Linked DNA regions of Dyadobacter pollutisoli. The protein of the gene in region 1 interacts with the protein of each later gene in a pairwise test. Links are inferred from orthologs where the notes say so. Each region holds a gene or a part of one and is shown in the gene's direction. Other genes may lie near its edges.

Evidence for each region.
Region 2: the proteins of dnaB (region 1) and dnaA interact in binary tests that used the Escherichia coli proteins (3 or more experiments, as listed by UniProt). The link is inferred for Dyadobacter pollutisoli from one-to-one orthologs.

The regions. Positions count from the first base shown.
Region 1 is NZ_CP112998.1:2,420,722-2,423,929, forward strand. What follows is about bases 68-2,943. They hold dnaB (replicative DNA helicase), read left to right. Parts: upstream 68-635; coding sequence 636-2,252; downstream 2,253-2,943. Other genes in these bases: ON006_RS09955 (PhoH family protein), read right to left, coding at 68-388; rlmD (23S rRNA (uracil(1939)-C(5))-methyltransferase RlmD), read right to left, coding at 2,431-2,943. In the rest of the region: more of ON006_RS09955, read right to left, coding at 1-67; more of rlmD, read right to left, coding at 2,944-3,208. UniProt on the Escherichia coli protein: The main replicative DNA helicase, it participates in initiation and elongation during chromosome replication. Travels ahead of the DNA replisome, separating dsDNA into templates for DNA synthesis.
Region 2 is NZ_CP112998.1:650,089-653,408, forward strand. Bases 218-3,205 are described here. They hold dnaA (chromosomal replication initiator protein DnaA), read left to right. Parts: upstream 218-991; coding sequence 992-2,419; downstream 2,420-3,205. Other genes in these bases: ON006_RS02870 (methylmalonyl-CoA mutase family protein), read right to left, coding at 218-735; ON006_RS02880 (GNAT family N-acetyltransferase), read left to right, coding at 2,474-3,205. Also shown: more of ON006_RS02870, read right to left, coding at 1-217; more of ON006_RS02880, read left to right, coding at 3,206-3,320. UniProt on the Escherichia coli protein: Plays an essential in the initiation and regulation of chromosomal replication. Binds in an ATP-dependent fashion to the origin of replication (oriC) to initiate formation of the DNA replication initiation complex once per cell cycle.

The DNA.
Region 1 (3,208 bases):
CGAACACGAGATCGAATTTAGAGGCCTGCTCCACCAGTAATCTCTGATTCGGCGTTTTTGCCTTTACGACCAGCCCTTTGTTACCATAGATGATGACATCATCATCGTCTTCCCCATTTGCGACCGGCGATTTGACTATACCATTCAGATAGCCCTTTACATTGTCATTGGTCACCTTTCCATACTTCTGGTAATGTGCCAGAAGTGAGTCCATAACATCCGTGATACGGATAATTTCAGGGGCGGTACCCTGGATGCGGATCTCGTTCCCGCGGGAAATAATTTTGCTTTCGGGGAAAGCGGCGGCGACTTCTTTAATATTCGAATTGTGAATACCCAGAAAATCAACCATTGAAACGTCTTCGAGCGTGATGATTTTTTCCAGCAAATGATTTAAAGTTTAGTGTTTGTCTATTTCTTCTAAAATTTAGTAATAATAACCAACATTCGTAAAACATAGATTGAGAAATTACAATTTCTATGCCAAATCTAACAGCGAAAAATTATCATATTCCGATCAACTCTTTCATTATCAGAGCAAGACGATTTACTCGTTTTCAGCAAAAAAAATTAATGATTTAAGTTAGCCCCCGTTTCTTTTGTTCGGCGTCCCCATTGATTAACTTTGTCTTAACATGGAAAACGAAAAGGCCCCAAACAACTTCTCAAGACCAGGATCAAAAGCAGGTAGTTCCACCAGGAAACCACTGGGAACTAGATCACCAGGTATCGAACAGGCATTCAGTAAGTTACCTCCTCAGGCTATCGATCTTGAAGAGGCTGTACTGGGTGCTTTAATGATCGAAAAAGACGCCCTGACAGCGGTTGCGGACATCCTCCGCCCGGACAGCTTTTATAAGGAAGCACACGTCCGGATTTACACTGCTATCATTACACTTTTTGCCGACTCGGAGCCTATTGATATGCTTACGGTTACCTCCAAGTTACGGAGTACCGGAGAGCTGGAACTGATCGGCGGCGCTTCGTACATTATGGAGCTGACCAGCAAGGTGAACTCCGCTGCGAACATCGAATTCCATGCACGTATTATCTCCCAGGCCTTCATCAAGCGCGAGCTGATCAAGGTTGCTTCGGAGATCCAACGTGAAGCATTTGAAGACACTACTGACGTTTTTAGGTTGTTGGATAAAACAGAACAGGCACTGTTCCAGATCTCGGAATCCAATATCAAGAAAAACTATGCCGATATGGGCGCGTTAATGCGTCAGGCCCTGGCGGAACTTGATCAGAAAAAGAATAATAAGGACGGGTTGACAGGGGTACCTTCCGGTTTCAGTGCTCTGGACAGACTGACATCAGGTTGGCAAAAAACTGAGTTAATGATCCTCGCGGCACGTCCGGGTATGGGTAAAACCGCATTCGTCGTTTCCTCCCTAAGGAATGCTGCTGTGGACTTTAATATGCCGGTTGCGATATTCTCACTCGAAATGTCCTCGGTTCAGCTCGTGAATCGTCTGATATCTGCCGAGGCGGAAATTGACAGTGAAAAAATACGTAAAGGAAGTCTCGCACCACACGAGTGGGAGCAGCTTCACCACCGTATTCACAGGCTGACCAATGCACCGATCTTCATCGATGACACCCCTGCCCTCTCTATTCTCGAATTACGTGCCAAATGCCGTCGTTTGAAAGCGCAGCACGACATTCAGATGATCGTGATTGACTACCTTCAGTTAATGACAGGTGACACGGGCGGCAAAGGCGCAGGTAACCGGGAACAAGAAATTGCAATGATCTCACGATCGCTCAAAAACCTGGCAAAAGAACTGGATGTACCGGTGATCGCACTATCGCAGCTTAGCCGGGCGGTAGAGACCCGTGGTGGAGAGAAAAGGCCGCAGCTTTCAGATTTAAGGGAATCCGGGTCAATCGAGCAGGATGCCGATATGGTAATCTTCCTCTATCGTCCTGAATATTATGGTATTACCGAAGACGAAGCTGGTAACTCAGTAGCAGGAATCGGTGAGGTGATTGTTGCGAAAAACCGTGCCGGTTCATTGGATACAGTTCAATTGCGGTTTATCGGTAAGTACACCAAGTTCGCCGATCTGGATTCAGGGTTTACGCCAGCACCATTCTCCGTCGACAGGCCGATCGTAACTTCCAACCCGATCGCATCATTTGAAAGCCAGAGCAAACCAGCACCAGCAGGTGGCGGTACATTAAGAAGCCGCGCCAACGACCTGAGTAATTTCGACTACAAAGGCCCTGATAGTGAGCCGCCGTTTTAATTTAGCAGCAGTCATATATTGTCAGAAATAGTCATTGATAGTCAGGAATTGTCAAAGTTAAGATCCTTATGACAACACCTGACCATCAATGACAATACCTGACTATAACTGACAAAACCTGACCATCAATGACAATACCTGACTATAAGTGACAAAACCTGACCATCAATGACAAAAGCTACTTCCTAACCAGCAACGCCACATTCTCCACGTGATGGGTATTGGGGAACATATCTACTGGCTGCACTCTCGTCACCTCATAGTCTTCCGACATCAATGCCAGGTCTCGTGCCTGCGTGGCCGTGTTACAGCTTACGTACACGATGCGGTCGGGCGCAGCTTTGAGAATGGTTTCTACGACCGGCACATCCATTCCAGCCCGAGGCGGATCGGTAATGATCACGTCAGGCCTTCCGTGTTTTGCGAGGAAGTTTTCATTCACAATATTTTTCATGTCGCCTGCAAAGAATGATGTATTCGTGATACCATTCAATTCCGAATTTCTGCGCGCATCCTGAACCGCTGCCTCCACGTACTCCACGCCTACCACTTTCTTCGCCTGACGAGCGACAAAATTCGCAATGGTCCCTGTACCGGTATAAAGATCATAAACCGATTCATTTCCAGTCAATCCTGCATAGTCCCTGGCGACGCTGAACAATTGGTACGCCTGCTCCGAATTCGTTTGGTAAAATGATTTGGGCCCCACCAGAAAAGTAAGGTCTTCCATGGTTTCCCGGATAAAATTCTCGCCCGAATAATTGATCACTTCCTGATCCTGGTAAGAATCATTTCCTTTCAGGTTCACAATGTAGTTCAGGGACGTAATTTCAGGGTGTGTATGCTTCATATACTCCATTACTTCGGCAATGGCGTCGTCATTTTGCTGGCCAAATTGCACGATTACCATTACGTCGCCAGAATTGGCTGTACGCACGACAACATTACGAAGCACA
Region 2 (3,320 bases), 1.8 Mb from region 1 along the record:
CCCTACCGAAACGGAAAAGAGTGCCCGGTTGAATGCCAGCAGCGGGGCGACGCCGTTTTCGGTCAGCAGATCCATGTACGTAGCAGTGGCTGCGATGGCAAAGGCAAGTTCCTGTACTGGATCGGCCCCATTGTTATGATACAAATGGGTTTCGATCATGTAAGGCCGGAACTCGCGCATACTTTTTGTATGGTGCACTAGTTCCGAAATAGCGTTGATCGAACTTTCGTATCGGGTGCCTGTCCGCATCCAATGCGCCAGCGGATCAAAAGCCACGCCGCCTTTGAGATAATACCCGGCATGTTTTGAGATTTCTGAAAACAGCTGACCGCTATTTTTATCTGTTTGAAAAAAAACAGGTGTGTCGCTGAGTCGCAGGCTATGCAGCAGTTTGGGGAATTCACAGCGGTTTAGCTCGGTATCTCTCAGATTTAGAAAGATGGCATCCGCCCCGTTTGCCAATGCGTTTTTGATGGCTGCATTGGTTTTGCGCGGATCTGTAAAAGTAATGTCGGGCATGTTGAGCCACCCCGGATTCTTTTTCTGACTTTGCTGCATTTCTGCAATTCTTTCAGAATCCGTTTCTTGTCGGGTCAGGTATGGTTCGAAGGTCAGGCCAGGCGAAATGGTCCATGAGGGCAGCTCGCGCCACTTTCCCTTCAATTCTTTTTGTGCCAGCTTTTCCCAGGCGTCTTTACTGGAAGGGCTAAATTCTGAAAATAAGTGGCCGGGCATTTTTAGGATAAATCGTCGTGAGTACTAATAAATGTGGGTTAACAAAGTTACAAATTACGGATCATTTTTTTATTCATGCAGGCTAATGCAGCCCTGCCGCCGTTACGACGCGTTTATGAAATTGTTTTATTTACAGGCTTGCAGATGGAAGGCATTGGTATTAAATTGAACCTTAGTTTAATCTGGAGAGATCAGGTATTTTTATATCTTTGCCGTCCTTTTAAAATTTGACATTCTGAATACGGTAGATTATACATTGGAACGAGTAAGCACATATAGAGAAGTCGACCAGATCTGGGATGCCTGCCTGAGAGTTATTCAGCAGCACATTCCTGATGAGAGCTTTAAGACATGGTTTGAACCTATACGGCCTTTAAAGATCTATGGAAAAGTGCTTACGATCCAGGTTCCAAGTCAGTTTTTCTACGAATGGCTTGAAGATAATTATGTAAACCTGCTCAGGAAGGCGCTGGATTATGCCATAGGACGGGACGGCTTATTGGAATATTCCATTATTGTAGACACCGGTAATGATAAGCATCAGCCGCTTACGATGAATGTCTCCACCCAGAAATCTCCCAATTATTCACGGCCTGACAATTTTGCGACAGACCCGCGAATGGGTTCCAATCACAAAGACAAGGACCAGGATTCAATGAACCTGGACACCTACCTGAACCCGAATTATTCTTTTGACAATTTTATTGAAGGAGATTGCAACCGCCTGGCCCGCTCTGCCGGGTTTGCAGTAGCGCAGCGTCCCGGGCTTACTTCTTTTAACCCGCTGATGATGTACGGAGGGGTAGGGTTGGGGAAAACTCACCTGGTGCAGGCGATCGGCAATTACATCATGAACCACTTTGATAATAAGCTGGTGCTGTATGTGTCTTCCGAAAAATTCACCAACCAGTTTATCAACTCCATTAAAAACAATACCCTTCAGGACTTTACTGATTTTTACATGAAGGTGGACGTGCTCGCAATAGATGACGTTCAGTTTTTGTCAGGAAAGGAAAAAACGCAGGATACATTCTTCCATATTTTTAACCACCTGCACCAGCTCGGCAAGCAGATCATTATGACCAGTGACCGGCCGCCACGAGAACTTCAGGGCTTGCAGGACAGGTTGCTGTCACGTTTTAAATGGGGGCTTACCGCCGATCTGCAGACACCGGATTTTGAAACGCGTATTGCCATTCTTCAAAAGAAAATCCAGGCAGAAGGAATTTCGATTGACTATGATGTGATCGAATACATTGCGCATAGTGTGAATTCCAACGTTCGTGAGCTGGAAGGTGTGATCGTGTCACTGATGGCGCAGGCCTCCCTTACCAGGCGTGAAATCGATGTGGAGCTAGCAAAGAATACCTTGCGCAACATCGTCATGAACGAGGATAAGGAAGTCACAATCGATACGATCCAGGAAACGATTGCCGATTATTTCCAGGTGACGATTGCCGATCTGAAAAGCAAAAGCCGTAAAAAGGAAGTTGTCTATCCGCGTCAGCTCGCAATGTTCCTTGCCAAGGAGTACACCGACCTTCCATTGAAGTCAATCGGCTATCATTTCGGCGGCCGCGACCATAGTACGGTAATCCACTCGATTCAGAGTATTAACCTGCTCATGGATGAAACCCCTGACGTGGAAGAGACTCTTCAGAAACTTCGCAGTTACTTTAAATAGAATCCGCGTCTAAGAAATAAGCCAGATAGTTTCATCGCCTTATTTCGTTTCCCATTGACGCCTGTTCTATTAAACCGCACAGAAATAAATGATGCCCGCTGGGATCAGCTCATCGGCGCCTGCCGGCAAGGTGTCGTTTACGCCCACACCTTTTATCTGGACATCGTCTGCTGCGGCTGGAAAGCCCTGGTGTGGCCGGACCGCTCCAATTATCAGATTGTTATGCCTTTGCCTGTTGTCAAAAAGTGGGGCAAGACGATCGTTTTTCAGCCTCTTTTTTGTCAGTACCTGGGTGTTTTTTCAATGGGTTGCCTGGGGCAGACAGACTTTCTGGCTTTTATGCAGGCATTGTCCAGTCACTTTTCCTACGTGAGCTCCTATCATTTCAATCCGGAAAATTTCAATACACTTTTCAGGATCAAAGACCAATTGGCCGAATTTACATTTACGCCCCAGCATACCTTCTGGTTAAATCTCTGTAGGGCTTACGGGGAAATCTACGGGGATTATAGCCCGGATCGCAAAGTCAATGTAAGACGGGGCAGAAGCAGTGGTTGGACAATCGAAAAGAATGGACAGATAACCCCGTTGATCGAGCTGTTTGTCGCCAATCAGTCCCGGCGGATTGCGGGAGGTGTTCGCCCTGGCGCTTACGATTTGCTAAAAAACATTTTTGCTGAAACCCAAATGAGAGGCATTGGCCAGGTCTGCTACGCTAAAAAGGACAATCAGGTCCATGCGGGGACATTGGTGGTCAGGTATGCGGGAAGGGCCATTTATTTGTTCAATGCTTCTGATGCAGTAGGAAGGAAGAACAATGCGAGAAGCTGTTTACTGGACATGTACTTTTCCGGGCACGCGGAAGAACACCTGGTTTTTGATTTTGAAAGCCCGGAAGTGC